3 regions of the Pseudomonas sp. VMV1 genome follow, and region 1 is predicted to be linked to each of the others. Evidence: riboswitches for the same ligand, from Rfam matches in the RefSeq annotation. Region 1 holds a riboswitch; each other region holds the start of a gene.
What was found. A riboswitch is a leader RNA that binds a small molecule or an ion and turns the genes downstream of it on or off. The one in region 1 is predicted to bind cobalamin.
Positions count from the first base shown of each region.

Region 2: linked by a shared signal. The riboswitch ahead of cobO (cob(I)yrinic acid a,c-diamide adenosyltransferase) and the one ahead of ACUCV0_RS17555 (CbtB domain-containing protein) in region 1 are both predicted to bind cobalamin.
Region 3: linked by a shared signal. The riboswitch ahead of ACUCV0_RS20370 (ABC transporter substrate-binding protein) and the one ahead of ACUCV0_RS17555 (CbtB domain-containing protein) in region 1 are both predicted to bind cobalamin.

Region 1 covers NZ_JBXGSE010000005.1:287,329-294,972, reverse strand. The annotation lists gene ACUCV0_RS17565 (cobalamin biosynthesis protein) at 1-230, opposite strand, end outside; gene ACUCV0_RS17560 (CbtA family protein) at 227-904, opposite strand; gene ACUCV0_RS17555 (CbtB domain-containing protein) at 917-1,102, opposite strand; cobalamin riboswitch at 1,190-1,526, opposite strand; cobalamin riboswitch at 1,585-1,925, shown strand; gene cobW (cobalamin biosynthesis protein CobW) at 2,028-3,080, shown strand; gene cobN (cobaltochelatase subunit CobN) at 3,087-6,836, shown strand; gene ACUCV0_RS17540 (magnesium chelatase ATPase subunit I) at 6,838-7,644, shown strand, end outside.
Region 2 covers NZ_JBXGSE010000001.1:508,515-516,158, reverse strand. The annotation lists gene cobT (nicotinate-nucleotide--dimethylbenzimidazole phosphoribosyltransferase) at 1-151, opposite strand, end outside; gene cobU (bifunctional adenosylcobinamide kinase/adenosylcobinamide-phosphate guanylyltransferase) at 148-669, opposite strand; gene ACUCV0_RS02325 (cobyric acid synthase) at 670-2,121, opposite strand; gene cobD (threonine-phosphate decarboxylase CobD) at 2,118-3,107, opposite strand; gene cbiB (adenosylcobinamide-phosphate synthase CbiB) at 3,100-4,008, opposite strand; gene bluB (5,6-dimethylbenzimidazole synthase) at 4,005-4,655, opposite strand; gene ACUCV0_RS02305 (cobyrinic acid a,c-diamide synthase CobB) at 4,652-5,950, opposite strand; gene cobO (cob(I)yrinic acid a,c-diamide adenosyltransferase) at 5,944-6,570, opposite strand; cobalamin riboswitch at 6,666-6,860, opposite strand; gene ACUCV0_RS02295 (four-helix bundle copper-binding protein) at 6,958-7,287, shown strand; gene ACUCV0_RS02290 (mandelate racemase/muconate lactonizing enzyme family protein) at 7,293-7,644, opposite strand, start outside.
Region 3 covers NZ_JBXGSE010000008.1:31,482-39,125, reverse strand. The annotation lists gene ACUCV0_RS20380 (precorrin-2 C(20)-methyltransferase) at 1-663, shown strand, start outside; gene cobJ (precorrin-3B C(17)-methyltransferase) at 651-2,321, shown strand; cobalamin riboswitch at 2,328-2,475, shown strand; gene ACUCV0_RS20370 (ABC transporter substrate-binding protein) at 2,507-3,523, shown strand; gene ACUCV0_RS20365 (FecCD family ABC transporter permease) at 3,520-4,554, shown strand; gene ACUCV0_RS20360 (ABC transporter ATP-binding protein) at 4,551-5,315, shown strand; gene ACUCV0_RS20355 (Mpo1 family 2-hydroxy fatty acid dioxygenase) at 5,300-5,818, opposite strand; gene ACUCV0_RS20350 (IclR family transcriptional regulator domain-containing protein) at 5,961-6,815, shown strand; gene pcaK (4-hydroxybenzoate transporter PcaK) at 6,934-7,644, shown strand, end outside.

The DNA of each region.
Region 1 (7,644 bases):
AGGACGCCGACCTGCTGAGCCAGCTGGGCCGCCGCGAAACCGAGCAGTGGCAGGTGCCAGCGCTCGGCGAGGGCGCATAAGGCCTCCTCTTCCAGTCGGCTTTCCACCGTGGCCAGGGCCGTCAGGGCGGTGATTTCGCACTCGGCTTCCTGCAACACCGACTGCGCCAGTTCGGCGAGTTCGTCCAGCGAGCAGCCCCGCCGGCAGCCCACGCCCAGGACCCGTTTCATGGGTGTGACGCGCCCTGACGGCGAAACAGCCAACTGCAGGCCAGTCCCAGCAACAACCAGAATGGCAGATTGCTCGCCAGCACGGCGATCTGGAAGTGCCGCTGCAGCTCGTGCGGTGCCAGGCTGGAATGCTCGATGGGCTGGGGCGCACCTAGCACATGCGGCAATACCAGCAGACCCAGAGCGATGATCTTGTAGCCGGGATGGCGGGCGAAGACCAGCAGGGCGAGGGCGGACGCGGTGGCCCCAGCGGTGCCGATCCACCAGGTTTGCCTTAGGGTCAGGTCGGCTGCGGCGGTCCCTGGCAGTTCCGGTGGCAGGCCGAGGCTGGGCGCGAGGCAGAAGGTGGCATAGCCAGCCAGTCCCCACAGCAGGCCCTGGTAGGTTCGGTGCGGCGTGCGCAGATTGAACAGGCCCGCCAGGACCAGGCCGAAGCCCACAGCCACCACCAGGTTGCCGCCAAAGGTGGCCAGGGTGCGTGGCCAGCCGTCTTCCGGCGACCAGGCTTCTGCGTCGTGCTCATGCTGCTCCGTCATGACCGGTGCCTCGACCTGTACCTCATAGGTTTCCGCCTGAAGGATGAGCGGGGTCAGCCAGAGGCTCTGCAGGACGCTCAGCAGAAGGGCGGCGAGCAGGCCGGCCACGCCGGCACTGAAGGCGATACGCTGAAACATGCCGATCTCCTCTTAGTGGCAGGGGAAGCCTTCGCTGTGGCGGGTGTCGTGGGCGCCGTTGTGCAGGGCCTCGACATGGGAAAAGCCGGCCAGGAACACCAGGCCCAGGCCAAACAGGCAGGCGAGCAGGGTGGCCGTCAGGCGTTGGGTGCGAGTACTGGTCTGGGGCAGGGCGGTGGTGGAGCGGGCAGCGGTCATGACGAGGCCTCGGAGTCGAAGCGGCAGGGACGCGCCTAGGCAGCGGGCCGCTAGGCAGCCGCCGTCCAGCACGACCGCCCACCGCGGGTTGCTTGAAGGCGACAGGCCGGTCTCCGGACTCACGAGGGTCTTGTGGGGGCGGGCTGGCTGCGCTCGGCCCGGCGTTGTCGAATCCTTCTCCGCAAGGCTCATCTACACCTGGTAAATGACGCTTGCTACGAAGGTTTCGTCTTGCCGTGCGCGGGCTCGCTCAAGATCGCATTCCCGTACGACTACCAGGATCGCCTTCCCCAAGCTTGCCGGCCGGGTGGCATCGTGATCCTGCGCTCGTCTACCGTTGCGGGGGCAGTGCCGGACTTGGACCGGCTTCCCGTTTCACCGCGACCCATGGCGGAGTCGCGACACCTGAAGCAGGGGCGAGCAGACCACGCGGGTCGTCCGACGGTCAAGCCTGTTCGATTGACACCCCGGCGGGGCACTCGTAGCCTGTCGGGCTTCGAGGTGCTCTTGTCCGCAAGAGCTTGAAAGGGAACGCGGTGCGACACCGCGGCTGCCCCCGCAACTGTAAGCGGCATCTTCAGCCTCTCCACAGAGCCTGTGCATAATGTGCTGCGCGTCGGCCAAACTGCGTTGAAGATGCTTTTGGAATGCTCATTTACCAATCGTAAACTCGAGCGCGAGTCCGATCCGCTTCCTTAAGCATCTTCGCCTTGTTTGACTCTAGCTCGCGAAATCATGAACAAGCTCTAAGGCCACTGCTCACGCGGGAAGGCCGGAGTCGGGCGCCGTGAGCCAGGAGACCTGCCTCGCTAGTTTTCCATACGCAACCGGGCGGGGTGATCCGGGCTGCCACCAGGACCTCGTCAGCGTGCGAGCGTCCGGCATGCCTGCCCGCCTTTTCTCGCATTTCACCTAAGGGCAGCCCATGAAAACCCTGGCCAAGACTCCCGTCACCATCGTCACCGGCTTCCTCGGCTCCGGCAAGACCACCCTGTTGCGCCACATGCTCGACCATGCCGAAGGCCGCCGCATCGCGGTGATCGTCAATGAATTCGGCGAACTGGGCATCGACGGGGAGATCCTCCGTCAGTGCAGCATCGGCTGCACCGAAGAAGAAGCCCAGGGTCGGGTCTTCGAACTGGCCAACGGCTGCCTCTGCTGCACCGTGCAGGAAGAATTCTTCCCGGTCATGAAGGAGCTGGTGGCGCGTCGTGGCGACATCGACCACATCCTCATCGAGACCAGCGGCCTGGCCTTGCCCAAGCCGCTGGTGCAGGCCTTCCAGTGGCCGGAGATCCGCAACGCCTGCACTGTGGACGCGGTGATCACCGTGGTCGACAGTCCGGCCGTGGCTGCCGGCACCTTCGCCGCCCACCCTGAGCAGGTGGACGTTCAGCGCCGCCAGGATCCCAACCTGGACCACGAGTCGCCGCTGCATGAGCTGTTCGAAGACCAGCTGGCCAGCGCCGACCTGGTGATCCTCAACAAGGCCGACGGCCTGGATGCCGAGGCGCTGGCCCGGGTCCGCGCCGAGGTGACCGAGGAATTGCCGCCGGCGGTCAAGGTGGTGGAAGCCAGTCGCGGCGTGCTGCCGTTGTCGGTGCTGCTGGGGCTGCAGGCCGAGTCCGAGGCCCATATCGACAGCCGTCCGACCCACCACGACCTCGAGGGGCATGAAGACCATGATCATGACGAATTCGACTCCTTTGGTGTCGAATTGCCCGAAGTCGCCGAAGCGACCCTGCTGGCGGCCCTGACCGAGGTGGTCAAGCGCCATGGCGTGCTGCGGGTGAAGGGCTTCGCCGCCATTGCCGGCAAGCCGCTGCGCCTGCTGGTACAGGGAGTCGGCACCCGTTTCGACAAGCATTTCGACCGTGCCTGGCAGGCGGCGGAACCCCGTCGCACCCAACTGGTGCTGATCGGCCAGGAGCTGGACCAGGCGGCGATCACCGCTCAGCTGCGCGCTGCGGTGGCCTGAACCTAGATGCATCTGCTGCGTACCCAGCCGGGCGGTTTTGTCCCGGATGACGGCATTGCCCACCTGGCGCAGACGCCGGGTGAAATCGTTGTCCTCTGCAGTGGCGACTCGCACCTGGCGCTCCTGGCCGAGGCCACCCGCACCCTGGATGACGGCTATCCCAGCCTGCGCCTGGCCAACCCCATGCAGCTGCAGAACCACGCCTCGGTGGATCTTTATGTCGAGGAGGTGCTGAGCCAGGCGCGGGTGGTGTTCATCTCCCTGCACGGCGGCCAGGGGTATTGGCGCTATGGCATGGAACGCCTCACCGAGCTGGCCGCACGGGGTCTGACCCTGATCGCGGTACCGGGTTGTGATCGCCCTGATCCGGAGCTGATGGCCCTGGGTACGGTCGCGCCCGAGCTGGCCGAGCGACTGTGGCGCTATCTGCGCCAGGGCGGTCTGACGAATGCCCGGGATTTTCTCCATTGCCTGGCCGCCGAATGCCTGGGTGCCAGCTACACCCACGAGGCGCCACGAGAATTGCCGCGCGTGGCGGTGTACCAGCCCGAAGGCCTTGGCCTCGACGGCTGGCGCCAACGCTGGCAGCCGGATTGGCCGACGGCGGCGCTATTGTTCTATCGCACTCATCTGCAGTCGGCCAACACGGCCTTCATCGATGTCTTCTGCCAGCAACTGCAAGCCAAGGGACTGAATCCGCTGCCCATCGCAGTGGCCAGTCTCAAGGAATCCGCTTGCCTGACGGAAGTGGAGCGGCTGCTGGATGAGACCGAGACCGCGCTAATCCTCAATACCACCGGCTTCGCTCAATCCAGTCCGGAGCGGCCGAACCTGGCTCCTTTCCGCCGACCGGTGCCGGTGCTCCAGGCCATCTGTGCCCAGGACAACCGCGAGCGCTGGCTGGAGAATCCCCAGGGCCTGGGCGCCCGCGACCTGGCCATGCACATCGCCCTGCCAGAGCTGGATGGGCGCATCATCACCCGGCCGATCAGCTTCAAGGGTCTGGCCTGGCGCTGCGAGCGCAGCCAGAGCGACGTGGTCAACTACCAGGCCGACGAGGAGCGCATGGCCTTCGTTGCCCGCCTGGCGCGCAACTGGGTCGAGTTGGCGCGGCGCCCGCCGGCGGACAAGCGCATCGCCCTGATCCTGGCCAATTATCCGACCCGCGATGGTCGCATCGGCAACGGCGTAGGCCTGGATACCCCGGCGGCGGCCCTCAAGGTGCTGGAGGCCTTGCAGGCGGCCGGCTACCCGGTGGCCAATCTGCCGGAGAGCGGTACCGCGCTGATCGAGCGCCTGCTCGGTGGCGTCACCAACGACAGTGCCCTGCGCGATCTGCGCCCAGCCTTGCAGAGCCTGGCGTTGGACGACTACCAGGCGTTATTTGGCCAGTTGCCGCCGAGCCTGCAGCAGGCGGTGACCGAGCGCTGGGGGCCGCCCGAGGCCGATCCCATGCAGCGGCGTGGCCGGCTGATGGTGGCCGGGGTGCGCTTCGGCCTGACCTTCGTCGGCATCCAGCCGGCCCGCGGCTATGACGTCGATCCCGCTGCGGTCTATCACGACCCGTCGCTGGTCCCGCCCCACGGCTACCTGGCCTTCTACTTCTGGCTGCGCGAGGCCTATGGGGCGCAGGCGGTGGTCCACCTGGGCAAGCACGGCAACCTGGAATGGCTGCCGGGCAAGGGCGTGGGCATGTCGCAGGAGTGTTGGCCGGACGCCATCCTCGGGCCGCTGCCCAACGTCTATCCCTTCATCGTCAACGATCCGGGCGAGGGTGCTCAGGCCAAGCGTCGTACCCAGGCGGTGATCATCGATCACCTGATGCCGCCGCTGACCCGGGCCGAGAGCTATGGCCCGCTGCGCGACCTGGAACGCCTGGCCGACGAATACTATGACGCCAGCCTGCTGGATCTGCGCCGGGCCACCGAGCTGCGCGCCGAGATCCTGCAGCTGGTGCGCGAGACTGCCCTGGACCGCGAGCTGGGCTTGGTCATTACCGATGACCCCGACAGCTGGCTGCCCCAGCTGGACGCCTATCTCTGCGACCTCAAGGAATCCCAGATCCGCGATGGCCTGCACGTGTTCGGCGAATCCCCGACCGGCCAGCTGCGCCGCGACACCCTGGTGGCCCTGCTGCGCATTCCTCGCGGCGACGCCCAGGGCGGCAACGCCAGTCTGCTGCGCGCCCTGGCCAAGGATCTGCAGCTGACGTTCGATCCTCTGGCCGCCGATCTTGGCGAGCCCTGGCAGGGCGACCGTCCGGCGTGCCTTGCCGCGCTTTCCGCGGAACCCTGGCGCACCCGGGGCGACACCCGCGAGCGTCTTGAGCTGCTCGCGCTCGCCCTGGTCGCCGCGATGGTGGATGGCGAACCACTGGCCCTGGCATTGGCCGACCTGCCGGCGACCCGCCCGGTGCTGGAGCAGCTGGTCGCCCAGGTGGCACCGGCCCTGGATGGCTGTGGCCCTGCGGAGATCGGCGGCCTGCTGGCCGCTCTAGGCGGTCGCTTCGTCCCGGCCGGGCCCAGTGGGGCGCCGAGTCGCGGCCGACTGGACGTGCTGCCCACCGGGCGCAATTTCTTCTCCGTGGACGTGCGCAACCTGCCAAGCATGACGGCCTGGCGACTTGGCTGGCAGTCGGCCAACCTGCTGCTGGAGCGCCATCTACAGGAGGAGGGCGATCACCTGCGCCAGCTGGGCCTTTCCGTCTGGGGGACGGCGACCATGAGAACCGGCGGCGATGACATCGCCCAGGCCATGGCGCTGCTCGGCGTGCGCCCGGTGTGGCAGACCGGCAGCGCCCGGGTCGAAGACTTCGAAATCCTGCCACTGTCACTGCTGGATCGACCGCGGGTGGATGTCACCCTGCGTATCTCCGGCTTCTTCCGCGATGCCTTCGGTGGCCTGGTGCGGTTGTTCGATGCCGCGATCCAGGCGGTCGCCGCGCTGGACGAACCGGACGACCTCAATCCCCTGGCCGCCCAGGTGCGGCGGGAGCGGGCCGCGCTGGAAGCGGCCGGCATCGAGGCCGACCAGGCCCGGCGTCAGGCGGGCTGGCGCATCTTCGGCGCCCAGCCTGGGGCCTATGGCGCCGGTGTCCAGGGTGCAGTCGAGGAGCGCCAATGGCAGGACCGCAGCGAGTTGGCTACTGCTTATCTCAACTGGGGCGGCTATGCCTATGGCGCCGAGGACGAGGGCACTGCTGCGCGCGACGACTTCTCCCGGCGTCTGGGCCGCCTGCAGGCGGTGCTGCAGAACCAGGACAATCGCGAGCACGACCTGCTCGATTCCAACGACTACTACCAGTTCCAGGGTGGCATGCTGGCGGCTGCCGAGACCCTGAGCGGCCAGCGCCGCGCCAGCTACTTCGGCGACCATGCCCAGGCCGACCTGCCACGCATCCGCACCCTCAAGGAAGAACTGGGCCGGGTCGTGCGTTCGCGAGCGGCCAATCCCAAATGGATCGCCGGCATGAAGCGCCATGGCTACAAGGGCGCTTTCGAGATGGCTGCCACCGTGGACTATCTGTTCGGTTTTGGCGCCACCACCGAACTGGTGGAGGACCACCACTATCGGCAACTGGCCGATGCCTATCTGCTGGACGCCGATACCCGCGACTTCGTCGAGCGCCACAACCCCGAAGCCCTGCGCGACATGACCGAACGCCTGCTGGAAGCCCAGCAGCGCGGCCTCTGGCAGGAGCCAGGCGACTACCGTGAAGCCCTCGAACAGCTACTGATGGATATGGATGAAGCCTGAAATGACCGTTCCCGTCTTCCCCCTGGCCGCCGTGGTCGGCGCGGACGACCTGAAACTGGCGCTGTGCCTGAATGCCATCGACCCCCGCATTGGCGGGGTGCTGATCGAAGGCCCCCGCGGCATGGCCAAGTCGACCCTGGCGCGTGGTTTGGCGGATCTGCTCGGGGACGGCCCCTTCGTCACCCTGCCGCTGGGGGCCAGCGAAGAGCGCATCGTTGGCACCCTGGATCTGAACGCCGCCCTCGGCGCGGGGCAGGCGCGCTTCGCGCCCGGGGTGCTGGCCGCTGCGGACGGGGGTGTGCTCTATGTCGACGAGGTCAATCTGCTGCCGGACCACCTAGTGGACCTGCTGCTGGACGTAGCCGCCAGCGGTCTCAACCGGATAGAGCGCGACGGCATCTCCCATGAACATGCTGCCCGTTTCCTGCTGGTAGGCACCATGAATCCAGAGGAGGGCGAGCTGCGTCCGCAGTTGCTCGACCGCTTCGGTTTCGCCCTGGCACTGGACAGCCGGCCGGCGCCGCGTGAACGCGCTGAGATCTTGCGTCGGCGACTGGCCTTCGACAGCGATTCCACGGCCTTCGTCGCCCAGTGGGAGCCTGATCAGGCGCGGTTGCGCGCGCGTTGTGCCCAGGCCCGTGAACGCCTGGCCAGCATTCCCCTGGATGATGCGGCCCTTGAGGCCATCACCTCGGGCTGCCACCAGGCTGGCGTCGATGGCCTGCGCGCCGACCTGGTCTGGCTGCGCGCCGCTCGAGCGCATGCCGCCTGGCGCGGCGCCGTGGCGATAGAACACGCGGACATCACC
Region 2 (7,644 bases), on a different contig from region 1:
TGCCCTGCAGGGCCGCCAGCTGAATGGCCAGCACCTCCAGATCGCCAAGCGAGCCGCTCGGCTTGGTCAAGACCATCTGCCGCTGGCGCGCGGCTTCGGCGGCAGCGGTATCGGGTTGGCGGCAGGGTCCTTGCCACCAGGGCATGCTCATAACGGGGTTCCTTTGAGGATCAGGGGGAGACCGGCCACGCTCAGCACCACGCGATCGCAGCGGGTGGCCAGGGCCTGGTGCAGTTCGCCAGCGGCATCGACATAACGCCGTGTCAGCTCGCCCAGGGGGACGATGCCCAGACCGGTCTCGTTACTGACGAAAATAAGCCGGCCAGGCAGCTGGGGGATGACGTCGAGCAGTTGCGCGCAGGCCTGCTCCAGACGCCGAGGATCGTCGAGCAGCAGCAGGTTGGTCAGCCAGAGGGTCAGGCAGTCCACCAGCAGACACTGCTCTGGCGCGGCCAGCGCCTGCAGGCGTTCGCTCAGCGTCAGGGGCTCTTCCACCAGCGCCCAGTGTGCGGGCCGGCGCGCCGCGTGGCGTTCGATGCGGCGCGCCAGTTCGGCATCGCTGCCCCCGGCGGTAGCGATATAGGTGACTGCCAGTCCGCATTCGGCAGCCAGGCGCTCGGCCAGGGCGCTCTTGCCGGAGCGAGCGCCGCCAAGAATGAGTTCGCGCATCTAGAGCTCGCAGAGGGCGCGCAGGCGCCCGGTGTCCAAATGGTGTTCGACGAGGTCGGCCAGGCGCTCCAGATCGCGTTCGCGCAGGGCGTGGTAGTCCAGCTGCTGCGGCTCGGCCAGACCCGCCCAGCGCAACAGCGCGACACTGGCAGCGGGCGACTCGAACAGGCCGTGCAGGTAGGTACCCAGCACCTGGCCGTCTGCGCTGAGACTGCCATCGACGCGACCATCCTCGAAGCGCAGCACCGGATGCTCCAGCGCCGCTCCCCGGCTGACGCCGGCATGAATCTCATAGCCAGCGACCTCGGCGTCGCCCTCGCACAGCCAGCCGCGCACGTTGCGCAGCTGCTTCTCCGCGGCCAGTTCGGTGGTCATGGCCAGGAGTCCAAGGCCCAGGCTGTCACCCGGGGCGCCCTCCAGGCCTAGCGGATCGGCGACTCGCTCGCCCAGCATCTGGAAGCCGCCGCAGATGCCCAGCACACGCCCGCCATAGCGCAGGTGACGGGCAATGGCCGTGTCCCAGCCCTGGGCACGCAGGAACGTCAGATCGCTGCGCACGCTCTTGGAGCCGCCCAGGATGATCAGATCCGCCGCGGGCAGGGCCTCGCCCTGCCGAACGAACAGCAGTTCCACCTGGGGATGCAGGCGCAGGGGATCGAAATCGGTGTGATTGCTCAGCCGTGGCATCACCGGCACCGCCACCCGCAAGCGGGGACCCTGCTTGGCGACCTGGCCGGTGGCCAGGCGATCCTCGGCTTCCAGGTGCAGGTCATGCAGATAGGGCAGCACGCCAAGCACCGGTTTGCCGGTGCGGGCTTCGAGCCAGTCCAGCCCGGGTTGCAGCAGGGCCAGGTCGCCGCGGAAGCGGTTGATGATGAAGCCTGCGACGCGTGCCTGCTCGCTGGGTTCGAGCAGGTCCAGGGTGCCGACCAGATGGGCGAAGACACCGCCGCGATCGATGTCCGCCACCAGCAGCACCGGGCAGTCCACTGCCTCGGCGAAGCCCATGTTGGCGATGTCGCCCTGGCGCAGGTTGATCTCGGCCGGCGAGCCGGCGCCTTCCACCAGCACCACCTCGAAGCGCTCGGCCAGCCGGGCATGGGAGGCCAGTACCGCTTCGCGCGCCACGGGCTTGTAGGCGTGATAGGCCTTGGCGTCCATGCTGGTGACGGCGCGGCCATGGATGATCACCTGGGCGCCGACGTCGGTATTGGGCTTGAGCAGCACGGGATTCATGTCGGTATGGGGCGCCAGACCACAGGCCTGGGCCTGGACCGCCTGGGCCCGGCCGATCTCGCCACCGTCGGCGGTCACCGCGCTGTTGAGCGCCATGTTCTGCGGTTTGAAGGGTACTACCCCTACACCCTGGCGATAGAGCCAGCGGCACAGGGCGGCCACCAGGGTGCTCTTGCCGGCGTCGGACGTGGTGCCCTGCACCATCAGCGTACTCATAGGGGACTCCGGTAGTTGGCCAACCCCTGGTCCAGGCGCTGCCAGCCGGATTCGTCGCCCGGCAGGCCGAATCTCAGGGCGCCAAGGTCGGGGAACAAGCGGGTAAAGATGGCCTGGCGCGCCAGGTGCTCGTGCAGGGCCGTGGCATCCGGGCGCTGCAGCAGCTGAAACAGGGCGCAGCCACCGCTAGGGTCGAGGGCGTGCCCGGCGAGCACCGCCGCCAGGCGCTCGCCGGCTTGCCGAAGCGCCTCACGCTGGCGCTCATGAGCCGTCTGGTCGACCAGCAGCTGCCGCGCAAGATGACGACTGGGCCCGTTGACCGTCCAGGGACCGAGATGCTCATCGAGCAGCGAAAGCAGGTCCGGCGCGGCAAGCACGAAGCCCAGGCGCATGCCGGCCAGCCCGAAGAACTTGCCAAAGGAGCGCAGCACGATCAGCCCGGGCAGATCGCTGAAGGGCGCGAGACTCGCACCCGGCGTCGGGTCCATGAAGGCTTCGTCCACCACCAGCCAGCCGCCCCGCCTTTCGAGGCGGGCATGCCAGTCCAGCAGCCGCGCAGGTGAGAGGCGCTGCCCGGTAGGGTTGTTGGGATTGACCACCACCAGTACGTCCACTTGGTCGAGCCCGGTCGCGATCTGCTCCTCGCTCCACGCCAGCACCTCGTGGCCAGCGCGACGCCAGGCCAGGGCATGCTCGGCATAACAGGGCGCCAGCACCCCGACTCGCGAAGGCGCGCACAGGACGGGCAGCGCCTGGATGGCAGCCTGGGAACCAGCCACCGGCAACAGCGCGGACGCACGATAGTAGCTGCAGGCGGCGTCCACCAGGCCGTCATCGGGCTCAGGCAGGCGCGCCCAGGCACTGGCGGGAATCTCGGGCAATGGCCAGCGCCAAGGAGCCAGTCCGGTAGACAGGTCCAGCCAGTCGGCCAGGGGGATATCATAGGTGCGCGCCGCGCGCCGCAGTCGACCGCCGTGCTCAAGCAAGCAGCAGTCCTCCCAGGGCGATCAGCAAGGTCCACAGCCAGGCACCGCGTCGTACCAACTGGAGGGCACGGGTGATGGCCAGGAAGGTAGGGGCCGGACCGCGACCCAACAACGGACGCTCGTGCCATTCGCCGTGGTAGCGGGCGGCGCCGCCCAGGCTCACCCCCAGGGCACCGGCGCCGGCGGCCATCACCGGGCCGGCGTTGGGGCTGTCCCACAGCGGCGCCTGGGAGCGCCAGCTTTCGATGGCGCTCCAGAAGCGGCCAAGACCGGCATAGGTCAGGGCGACCAGACGCGCGGGAATATAGTTGAGGACATCGTCCAGGCGCGCCGCGGCCCAGCCGAAGCGCTCCAGACGCGGGGTACGGTAGCCCCACATGGCGTCCAGGGTATTGGCTAGGCGATAGAGCACCACGCCCGGCGCGCCGAGCAGGGCGAACCAGAACAACGCGGCGAAGACGGCGTCGCTGCCATTCTCCAGCACGGATTCGGTGGCAGCGCGGGCCACAGCGGTTTCGTCCAGCTCGTCTGTCTCCCGACTGACGAGGTAGCCGACCCGGCGCCGCGCCTCAGGCAGGTTGTTGCGTTGCAGGGCACGTGCCACCGGCTCGGCGTGCTCGCCCAGGCTGCGCAGTCCCACCGCCAGATACAGTGCCAGAGGCTGGATGATCCAGGCCAGCCAGCCGATCTGGCAGAGCAAGGCGGTGAGCAGCACCCAGGGCAGCACGGCCAGGCTCCAGGCCATCACCCCATGACTGCGCCAGCCACGGCCACCGGGGTTGAAGCGCGCTTCGAGGCTGTCGGCGTAGCGGCCGAACAGCACCAGGGGATGGGCCCGCCGGGGTTCGCCGAGCAGCAGGTCGAGCAGCATGCCGCCGACGACCGCGAAGGCCAGCATCATGGCTTCTGGCCCCAACGATTCTCGAAGACCAGTTCTTCCAGCGGGCGACCCTGACGCCAGCCCTCCTCCTCCAGCATGGGTCGCGGATAGAAGGCTTCCACCGGCCCCAGGCAGAGGATGGCCGCTGGCTGGGACCCCTCGGGCATCTCCAGCAGGGTGCGCACCGCTTCCGGGTCGAACAGCGAGACCCAACCCATGCCCAGGCCTTCGCAACGCGCGGCCAGCCAGAGATTCTGGATGGCGCAGGAGAGCGAGGCCAGGTCCATCTCCGGCAGGGTACGGCGGCCGAAGATATGGGCTTCGCGCCCGTCCATCAGGGCAGCGACCAGCACCTCGGCGCAGTCGAGAATGCCCTGCACCTTGAGCTTCATGAAGTCATCGCTGCGCTCGCCGAGGGCTTCGGCGGTGGCGCAGCGCTCTTCCTCCACCAGCTCGTGCAGGCGCTGGCGCAAGACCAGATCGCTGATGCGCAGAAAGCGCCAGGGCTGCATCAGCCCGACGCTGGGGGCCTGGTGGGCGGCGCCCAGCAGGCGGGCCAGTTGTTCGGGGGGCACCTCGCCACCGCAGAAATGGCGCATGTCGCGGCGCTCGGCGATGGCTCGGTAGACGGCGGCTTGTTCGGCAGGGGTATAGGGTGTCGTGGTCACGGCTTGAACATCGCGGCGGCCGCGGCGGGTGCCGACGGCATGTAGAAGTGAATATAGCTGGCGGTGAGGCGACCGTCTCGATAGACCGCCTCGGCCACCGCCTTGCCATTGGGGCACAGACCCCGCGCCCAGGGCGCCTCGGGCGACTCCAGCGCGGAATGATGATAGGTGTGGCCGCGCAAGGTGCCCTGCGCGAACTCCACCGATTGCAGAGCCAGGGCGGTCAGCCGGGCCTGCATCCGTGCGCTGCCCGGCAAGAGACCGAGCATGGCGGCGGACTCACCGGCCTTGTCGGTCAGCTCCTGGAGCAGATAGAGCATGCCACCGCACTCGGCAAGGATCGGCTTGCCGGCGGCGTGGTGGGCGCGAATGGCGGCGCGCATGCCAAGGTTGTTGGACAGCGCCTGCAGGTGCAGCTCGGGATAGCCGCCCGGTAGATAGAGGCTGTCCACCTCCGGCAGCGTCGAGTCGGCGAGCACGGAAAAGAATTGCAGCTCGGCGCCCAGGGCGCGCAGCAAGTCCAGGTTGGCCTGGTAGAGAAACGCCAGGGCCGCATCGCGGGCCACGCCAATGCGCACCCCGGCCAGCAGCGGTTCGACCGGCGTCGGCTCCGGCGCGGCGAAGGCCACTGGCGGCGGCAATTCGATGTCGGAGCTGGCGGCCAGGGCATCGGCCGCCATGTCCAAACGGCGATCCAGGTCGGTGACCTCGTCGGCCTGGATCAGCCCCAGGTGGCGACTGGGCAGCTCGATGCCGGCGTCTCTTGGCAGGCTGCCAAAGAAGGTCATGCCCGCCGGCAGGCTGCCGCGGATCAGCTGCGTCTGCCGCGGGCTGCCACTGCGATTGGCCAGCACACCGGCGAACGGCAGGCCCGGCCGATAGTGGGCCAGGCCATAGGCCAGGGCACCAAAGGTCTGCGCCAGGCCCGCGGCGTCGATCACCCCCAGTACCGGTACGCCGAAGCGCTCGGCCAGGTCCGCCGCCGACGGCTGCCCGTCGAACAGCCCCATGACGCCTTCGATGAGGATGAGGTCCGCCTCCGCCGCCGCTTCCCACAACAGGCGCCGACTCTCGGCCTCGCCGATCATCCACAGATCGAGCTGGTAGACCGGGGCGCCACTGGCACGGGCGAGGATCATCGGATCGAGAAAATCCGGGCCGCACTTGAACACCCGCACCCGCCGCCCCCGGCGTGCATGCAACCGGGCCAGGGCGGCGGTGACGCTGGTCTTGCCCTGACCGGAGGCCGGGGCGGCGATCAGCAGCGCCGGGCAGTGCCGCGGTTCGCCTACCATTCGATGCCCTGCTGGGCGCGGACGCCGGCCTGGAAGGCATGCTTGACCAGACTCATGTCGGTCACGGTGTCGGCGGCTTCGATCAGGGCGGGCGGCGCGCCGCGGCCAGTCACCACCACATGCTGGTGCGCCGGACGCCCGGCGAGATCGGCCAGCACCTGGTCGACCTCCAGATAGCCATGCTTGAAGGCGATGTTGAGTTCGTCCAGCAGCACCAGGCCGATGGCCGGATCGCGCAAGAGCTCCACTGCCACCGCCCAGGCCGCGGCCGCCGACTGCAGGTCGCGGGCACGATCCTGGGTGTCCCAGGTGAAGCCCTCGCCCATGACGTGGTAACGCACCTCGTCGGGGAAGCGCCTGAAGAAGAGTTGCTCGCCGGTGTCGCGGCGGCCCTTGATGAATTGCACCACGCCGACCTGCATGCCGTGGCCGAGGGCGCGTGCCGCCATGCCGAAGGCGGAGCTGCTCTTGCCCTTGCCGATGCCGGTGTGCACCAGCAGCAGGCCGCGTTCGTCCTGGGCGTCGGCGATCCGGGCGTCGATCACCGCCTTCTTGCGCACCATGCGCGCGCGATGGCGCTCGTCGCGCTCGGGGCTGTTCGAATCAGGGGTGTCGGTCATGGCGGTTCTCCGGGTGCGGGCGCGACGGAGAAACGGGCAGAGACGCCGCCCGCGCAAGGCAGGTGGCGACGCCGCACGACGCCCTCCGCATCGCCGAGATGAACGCAAGCGTGGCCGGTCTCCGGGCTGGTGAGTCGATACCCTCGGGCACCCGCTGCGCCCCTTCCCGGCCGGGGCCAGTGGGTCTCGCGCAGCTGCTACTCAACTACCGTTGCGGGGGCAGCGCCGGCTCGACCGGCTTCCCTGTTTCACCCCGACTCAAACGGGGCACCACGTGCAAGGGCGCAGGGTACGGACTACCCGAGAGAGCGTCAATCGATCGCGCGGGCCGAACTCGGCGCCCGGCGGCCGGGTCCACCCTTAGCACCCCACCGCCAGGAGATAGCCATGACCGAATCCTCCCTCGCTGCCTGCATCAAGGCCTGCCTCGACTGCGCGGCCGCGTGCGAAACCTGCGCCAGCGCCTGTCTGGGTGAAGCCAATCTGGACATGATGCGCGATTGCGTCCGCCTGGATCGTGACTGCGCCGACGCCTGCCGGCTGGCCGCCACCTTCATGCAGCGCGGCAGCGATCGCCTGGCCGAAGCCTGTGCCCTCTGCGTGGCGACCTGCCGCGCCTGCGCCGCCGAATGCGGCAAGCACAAGGCCGACCACTGCCAGGCTTGCGCCCAGGCCTGTGAAGCCTGCGCCGCTGCCTGCGCAGCCATGGCCGCCTGAGCCCCTTACCGCGTTGATACCCGCCCGATCCGGTCCGGCCGCTGACGCAGCGCCGGATGCAGGGCGGTGCCCAGGCCCGGTGCGGTTGGCGGTAGCAGCCAGCCCTGCTCCAGTACCGGTAGCTCGGTGACCAGCTCACGATAGAAGCCCGCCAGATAGGCTCGCACCACTTCCTGAAAGATGGCATTGGCTGAGGCCAACCCCAGATGCAGCGAGGCCATCAGCACCACCGGTCCGGTGCAATCGTGCGGGGCGATGGGCTTCTGATAGGCCTCGGCCAAGGTGGCGATCTTGCGTGCCTCGCTCAGCCCACCGCACCAGGACAGGTCCACCATCACATAGTCCAGCGCATCGGCC
Region 3 (7,644 bases), on a different contig from region 1:
CAGGGCGCGCCGGTGGTGGCCTATTTCGTCGCCAAGGCCAAGGCCAACGCGGGCCAGGGCGGCAATGCCTATGGCGTCATCGAGGGCTATCTGCTGGACGGCCAGCAACGCCTGCCGCTGGTCTATCCGGTGACCACCGAGAAGCTGGCGCCGCCGCTGTCCTACGAGACGGTGATCGCCGACTTCTACGACACCGCCGCCGCCCAGGTGGCCGACCATCTGGACGCCGGCCGTGACGTGGCGGTGATCTGTGAAGGCGATCCCTTCTTCTACGGCTCCTACATGTACCTGCACGACCGCCTGGCCGAGCGCTACGAGGCCCAGGTGGTGCCGGGGGTCTGCTCCATGCTCGGCGGCGTGGCCATGCTCGGCCTGCCGCTGGTCTATCGCAACCAGACCCTCACGGTGCTCTCCGGGGTGCTCTCCGCCGAGGAGCTCAAGGCACGTCTCGCGAGCGCCGACGCCGCCGTGGTGATGAAGCTCGGGCGCAACTTCGAGAAGGTGCGCCAGGTGTTGCGCGACCTGGGCCTGGACGAGCGCGCCCGCTACATCGAACGCGCCACCATGGACAACCAGCGCATCGTCGCGCTGGACGAGGTCGAGCCCATGGCCTCGCCGTATTTCTCGCTGGTGGTGGTACCGGGGGTGAAATGGAAGGGTTGAGCCCGGCCATCGTCATCCTCGGCCCTGGCGCCCTGGCCACTGCTCGCCGCCTGCAGGCTGGCCTGCCGGGCAGCCTGGTGCACGGCCTGGCCGGGCGGGTCGAGGGCGACGTGACCTACACCGCTTTCGGCGACCATCTGCGCGACCTCTATCGCCAGCAGCGGCCGCTGCTGGTGCTCTGCGCCGCCGGCATCGTCATCCGCAGCCTGGCGCCGCTGCTGGACGACAAGACCGCCGAGCCGCCGGTACTGGCGGTGGCCGAGGACGGCAGCGCCGTGGTGCCGCTGTTGGGCGGCCTGGCCGGTGCCAATCGCCTGGCCCGCCAGCTGGGTACCTTGCTGGACGTGGCCCCGGCCATCACCACCAGTGGTGAACTGAGATTCGGCACCTGCCTGCTCGATCCACCGGCCGGCTATGCCCTGGCCGACGTCGACGTGGCCAAGCACCGGGTGGCCGATCTGCTGGCCGGCGCCCCGGTACGCATCGAGGGCGAGGCGCCCTGGCTGGACGAGGTACCCCTGGCCCGTGACCCCGCTGCGCACCAGCGCATCCTGGTCTCGCCGCTGGCCAGTGCCGACGACCACACCCTGCTCATCCATCCCCGCGCCGTGCTGGTGGCGGTACGTGCCGATGCCACCGCTGTCGCCGTCACCGAACTGCTTGCCAGCACCGGCTATGCGCCAGGTGCCGTGGCGGTGCTGCTGGCGCGGGCGGAAGACATGGCCGCGCCCGGCCTGGTCGAGCTGAGCCAGGCGCTGGATGTGCCGTTGAGATTCGTCGACGCCAACACGCCGGACTTCGCCCTGACGACGGTGGAACGTGCCCAGGAGCGGGGCATCGCCCTGCACCTGCATGACCGGCCGCTGGAAGCCGAGGACCTTGGCCAGCGGCGTGGCCGCCTCAGCGTGGTGGGCCTCGGCCCCGGCGCGGCCGAGCTCATGGCACCGGTGGTGCGCCGCGCCCTGGACCAGGCCCAGGACGTACTCGGCTACGCGACCTACGTGCAGATGGCCGGCCCCTTGCGTCCGGATCAGTTGGCCCATGCCAGCGACAACCGTGAAGAATTGCAGCGTGCCCGCCATGCCTTCGAGCTGGCTGCCAGCGGGCGCCAGGTAGTCATGGTGTCGTCCGGCGATCCGGGTGTATTCGCCATGGCCGCCGCGGTACTGGAGGTGCTGGAAGGCGCCGATGACCCGCGCTGGGCGGCGGTGGAGCTGGAGATCCTGCCGGGCATCACCGCGGCCATGGCCAGCGCCGCCCTGGCCGGGGCGCCCCTGGGCCACGACTTCTGCCTGATCTCCCTGTCCGACAACCTCAAGCCCTGGGCGGTGATCGAGCAGCGCCTGCGCCAGGCCGCGGCAGCGGACCTGGCCATGGCCTTCTACAACCCCATCTCCAAGGCTCGCCCGCACCAGTTGGAGCGCGCGCTGGACGTGCTGCGCAGCTGCCGTACGGCGACCACCCCGGTGATCCTCGGCCGTGATGTCGGCCGGCCCGGCGGGGGGCTCGAATACACCAGCCTCGGCGCCCTGCGCAGTGACATGGTGGATTCACGCACCCTGGTGATCCTCGGCTCCAGCCATACCCGGCGCTTTCCGCGGGCCGATGGCGGCGAATGGGTCTATACGCCGCGCTGGTACGATCCGGAATTGTTATAAAGTAACATTTAATGCTTGAATCCTGGTCGCCGCTGGCCCACCCTCGGCGACCCTTCCTATTCCCTGGCGGGAAGCCGGTGAGAGTCCGGCGCGGTCGCGCCACTGTGAGCTTCGAAAGAAGCGAGCCAGACCTCGCCAGGGAACATCCATCATCCACAAGGGACGCGTCATCCCAAGGAGAGTCCATGCTTCGCCGTCTTTCACCGCTGCTCGCCGCCGGCCTGTTGTCCGTTTCCGCCCTTAGCGCCCAGGCCGCCACGACCTATCCGCTGACCATCCACAACTGCGGCCGTGACCTGGTCTTCGAGCGCGCGCCCCAGCGCCTGGTCAGTCTGGGCCAGGCCAGTACCGAGTTGCTCTTGCGCCTGGGCGTGGGCTCGCGCCTGGTGGGTACCGGGGTCTGGTTCGGCGGCCTGCCGAAAGACCTGCAGGAGGAGGGCAAGGGCATTCCGCGCCTGGCCGACAACGCTCCCAGCTTCGAAGCCGTGGTCGGTACCCGGCCGGACCTGGTGGCGGCGCAGTACACCTATCACGTCGGACCCGGCGGCGAGGTGGCGGACTTCCCCCGCTTCGCCAAGCTGGGCATCGCCGCCTATGTGGCGCCCAGCGATTGCGAGGGCAAGGCGGTGACTGCTGATTCCAACAGCGACGGCAGCCGCAGCGCGCCCTTCGACATGAACCTGGTGACCCGCGAGGCCCGGGAACTGGCGGCCATTCTCGATGTGCAGCCGGCTGGCAAGCAGTTGGTTGCCGAGCTGGATCACCGCATCGCCGCCGCTGGCGAGCAGGCCAAGGCGGCCGGGGTCCAGGGGCGTTCGGTGCTGTTCTGGTTTTCCAGTCCGCGCCTGGAAGGCGATCCCTGGGTCGCTGGCAACCTGGGCGCACCGGCCTGGATCGCCCGGTCCCTGGGCCTGCGCAACGTGGTCGACAGCGCCGAGGAATGGCCAGCGGTGAGCTGGGAACGTATCGCCAGTCTGGACCCTGACTATATCGTCGTGGCGCGCATGGACCGCCGTCTCTATCCCGCCGATGACGTCGACAAGAAGCTGGCCTTCCTGCGCAGCGACCCCCTGACCCGCGAATTGCGCGCGGTGCGCGAGAACCACCTGCTGGTGGTGGACGCCCCGACCCTCAATCCCTCGCTGCGGGTGGTGGACAGCGTCGAGACTCTGGCCGCCGACCTGGCCAAGCCGCAACCATGAGCCTGCCCCTGGCAGCCGAAGGGGCCCGGCCCTGGCGCTGGCTGCTGGGCCTGGCCGCCGTGCTGGCGCTGGCGGCGAGCGTGGTGCTGGCCGCTTCCTTCGGCGAGATGCCCATCGCGCCTCTGACCAGCCTGCAGGCCATCGCCAACGGCCTCGGCCTGGGGCCCTATCCGGTGGAGCGTATCGTCCAGGGCATCGTCTGGGAGTACCGCCTCAGTCGTGCCCTGGTGGCGGCCTGCTGTGGCGCGGGCCTGGCGGTCTCCGGCGCCATTCTCCAGGCGCTGCTGCGCAACGCCCTGGCCGAACCCTATGTGCTGGGGCTGTCGGCAGGGGCCTCCACCGGCGCGGTGCTGGTAATGCTGCTGGGCGTCGGCGGCGGGGTGCTCGGGGTCTCGCTCGGCGCCTTTCTCGGCGCGGTGCTGGCCTTCGCCGTGGTGTTGCCGTTTCTGGGCGGCGGTGGCAGCACCCGCATCATCCTCGCCGGAGTGGCCGCTTCCCAGCTGTTCAATGCCCTGACCGCCTATATCGTCGCCACCGCAGCCAATGCCGAGCAGGCGCGCAGCGTGATGTTCTGGCTGCTCGGCAGCCTGGCCGGGGTGCGCTGGCCAGACGTCTGGCTGGCCGCCGGGGTGGTACTCGCCGGTCTGCTGGTGTGCCTGGCCTGTGCCCGAGCGCTGGATGCCTTCGCCTTTGGCGAGGACGCCGCCGCCAGCCTCGGGGTCGCTGTGGGGCCGCTGCGCCTGCTGCTGCTGGCGGTCACCGGCCTGATCACCGCCTGCCTGGTCAGCCTGGTGGGCGCGGTGGGCTTCGTCGGCCTGGTGATCCCCCATGTGGCACGCTTCCTGGTTGGTCCGGGGCATGGGCGCCTGCTGCCCACCTGCGCCCTGATCGGCGCCCTGTTCATGGTGCTGGCCGACATCGTCGCCCGTACCCTGGTGGCCAAGCAGACCCTGCCCATCGGCGTGGTCACCGCCCTGGTCGGCGCGCCGGCCTTCGCCTTCATCCTCTATCGCGCACGGGAGGTCCGATGAGTCTCGCCGCGCGCGACGTCGCCTGGAGCGCCGGCGGCCAGCCGATCCTCCGCGGGGTCACGCTGGCGGTACCGCCCGGTGGGGTGCTCGGGCTGCTCGGCCCCAACGGCTCGGGCAAGTCCAGCCTGCTGCGGCTGCTGGCCGGGCTGCGCCGGCCGGAGGAGGGCAGGGTCAGCCTCGACGAGACGCCCCTGCAGGACCTGCGCCGGCGCGACCTGGCGCGCCGGGTAGCCCTGGTGGAGCAGCAGGCCGGTACCGAAGCTGATCTCTCGGTAGCCGAGGTGGTGCGCCTGGGTCGTACGCCCCATCGGGGCCTGCTCGATGCCTGGAGCGCCCGCGATGCCGAGGTCTGCCAGCGGGCCCTGGCCCAGGTAGGCCTGGTCGACAAGGCTGCCCGCCGCTGGCACAGCCTCTCCGGTGGCGAACGCCAGCGCGCCCAGATCGCTCGCGCCCTGGCCCAGGAACCCAGCGAACTTCTGCTGGACGAACCCACCAACCACCTCGATATCCAGCACCAGCTGGAGATCCTCGACCTGGTGCGTCGCCTGCCGGCCACCTGCGTGCTGGCCATCCACGACCTGAACCTCGCCGCGATGTTCAGCGACCGCCTGGCGGTGCTCAAGGACGGCCAGTTGGTGGCCGAAGGCGCGCCTGCCGAGGTGCTGACGGCCGAGCTGATCCAGCAGGTCTGGGGGGTAAGGGCGCAGGTGGCGCTGGACGGCCCCGATGATCGGCCGACGATCCGCTATCGGCTCGGCTGACGCCGCCGCACCGGGCCGGCCCGCTCTTCGATCACCCGCCGCAGTGCCGGGCGCCCGCCCAGCAGGAACACCAGCTCCGCGACGATGAACAGCGGGCCGATGGCCAGTCCGGCGATATCGTCGAAAAAGGCCGGCTTGCGTCCCTCGTAATGATGGCCGACGAACTGGATGGCCCAGCCGACCAGGAACAGACCCAGCCCCCAGGTCAGCCAGACGCCCGTGGCCTGGGCTGCCAGCGCGGCACCCAGCCAAATGGCAAGACCGAGCAGGCCGCTCATCAGCAGCCCCAGCGGCCGATCCAGGCGCAGATAGAAGATCGCCACCGCGCCAGCGACCGGTAGTGCAGGGGACAGTGGCCAGCCAGCGAGCGTGAATACGGGGCGGGACAGCAGGATGGCCACCGCCAGCACGATCAGCAGGATGCCGGGGAAGTGGCTGGCGATGTTGCGCGGATCGCGGTGGTAGCTTGCGTAGTGGCTGAGATGATCTTCCAGGGTTTTCATCGGCAGGCATCCAGGCGGCTGGCGTGAAGCCTCAGCATGCCTCTGGACGAGTGCTTTCGTCTGCGGGGGCGAGAAGAAATGCGATTGCGATAATCGCCCCCTCGCTCGATAATCGATCAAAAGCCTGCAGAGGACCGGTCCGATGGACGATAACCGCACCGTTCACGCCACGGGCCTGCCGCCGCTGGCCGCGCCGCCCATCATCGCCTCGCCGGCCAAGCGCATCGAAGCCTTCACTGGCGACCCGAATTTCATGACCTCCTTGGCCCGCGGCCTGGCGGTCATCCATGCCTTCCAGGAGCGCAAGCGCCAGCTGACCATCGCCCAGATCAGCCATCGCACCGAGATCCCCCGTGCCGCCGTGCGCCGCTGCCTGCACACCCTGATGAAGCTCGGCTACGTCACCACCGACGGTCGCACCTATTCGCTGCTGCCCAAGGTGCTGACCCTGGGGCACGCCTATCTGTCGTCGACGCCGCTGGCGGTCACCGCCCAGCCGGTACTCGATCGCCTGAGCGAACAGCTGCATGAAGCCTGCTCCATGGCCACCCTGGAGGGCGACGAGATCCTCTACATCGCCCGCTCGGCCACGCCGCAGCGGCTGATCTCGGTGGACCTCAGCGTGGGCAGTCGGCTGCCGGCTTATTGCACCTCCATGGGCCGCATCCTGCTTGCCGCCCTGGACGACGCGGCGCTGCACGACTATCTGGAGCACGCCGACCTGCAGGCCAAGACCAGCCGCACCCTCTACCAGCCGTCGGCGCTCATCGAGTGTCTGGGACAGGTGCGCCAGCAGGGCTACGTGATCGTCGACCAGGAACTGGAAGTGGGCCTGAGGTCCCTGGCGGTGCCCTTGCGCGACGCCGCCGGCCAGGTGCTGGCGGCGCTCAACGTCGGCACCCACGCCAGCCGTGTCGGTCGCCAGGAGCTGGAGACGCGGTTCCTGCCGGTGCTGCTGGCGGCCAGCCAGGAGCTAAGTACCCGGCTGTTTCACTAGCGAATCCGGTCGATTATCGGCCATATCGCCGATAATCGAATTGTCAGCTGTTCGGGGTTGGGCTTAACGTCAGCGCAGTGGCGCACTACGCCGATAACAACAACACGAGCAGACCACCATGACGCAAACCCTTGCGGGCGCCGTGCCCCTGGCCGACCATCCGGCCACGGCGACAGCCGGCACCCTGGATGTCCAGCAATTCATCAATCGCCAGGCACTGTCCGCCTACCAGTGGCGCATCGTCGCCCTGTGCTTTCTGATCGTCTTCCTCGATGGCCTGGACACCGCTGCTATGGGTTTCATCGCCCCGGCGCTGTCGGTGGAGTGGGGCATTCCGCGGGCCAGCCTCGGCCCGGTGATGAGCGCCGCCCTGGGTGGCATGGTCTTTGGCGCCCTGGGCTCCGGTCCGCTGGCCGACCGCTTCGGCCGCAAGGGCGTGCTGGTGGTCGCCACCTTCCTCTTTGGCGGCTTCAGCCTGCTGTCGGCCTTCAGCGCCAACCTCGAACAGCTGGTGATCCTGAGATTCCTCACCGGGCTGGGCCTCGGCGCCGCCATGCCCAACGCCACCACGCTGCTCTCGGAGTACACCCCGGAACGCCTCAAGTCGCTGCTGGTGACCAGCATGTTCTGCGGCTTCAACCTGGGCATGGCCGGCGGCGGCTTCGTCTCGGCCTGGATGATCCCGGCCTATGGCTGGCACAGCCTGCTGGTGCTGGGCGGGGTACTGCCCCTGGCGCTGGCCGTGGTGCTGCTGCTCTGGCTGCCGGAATCGGCGCGCTACCTGGTGGTGCACGGCAAGAGCGCCGAGCGCATCCGCCGGGTACTGGCG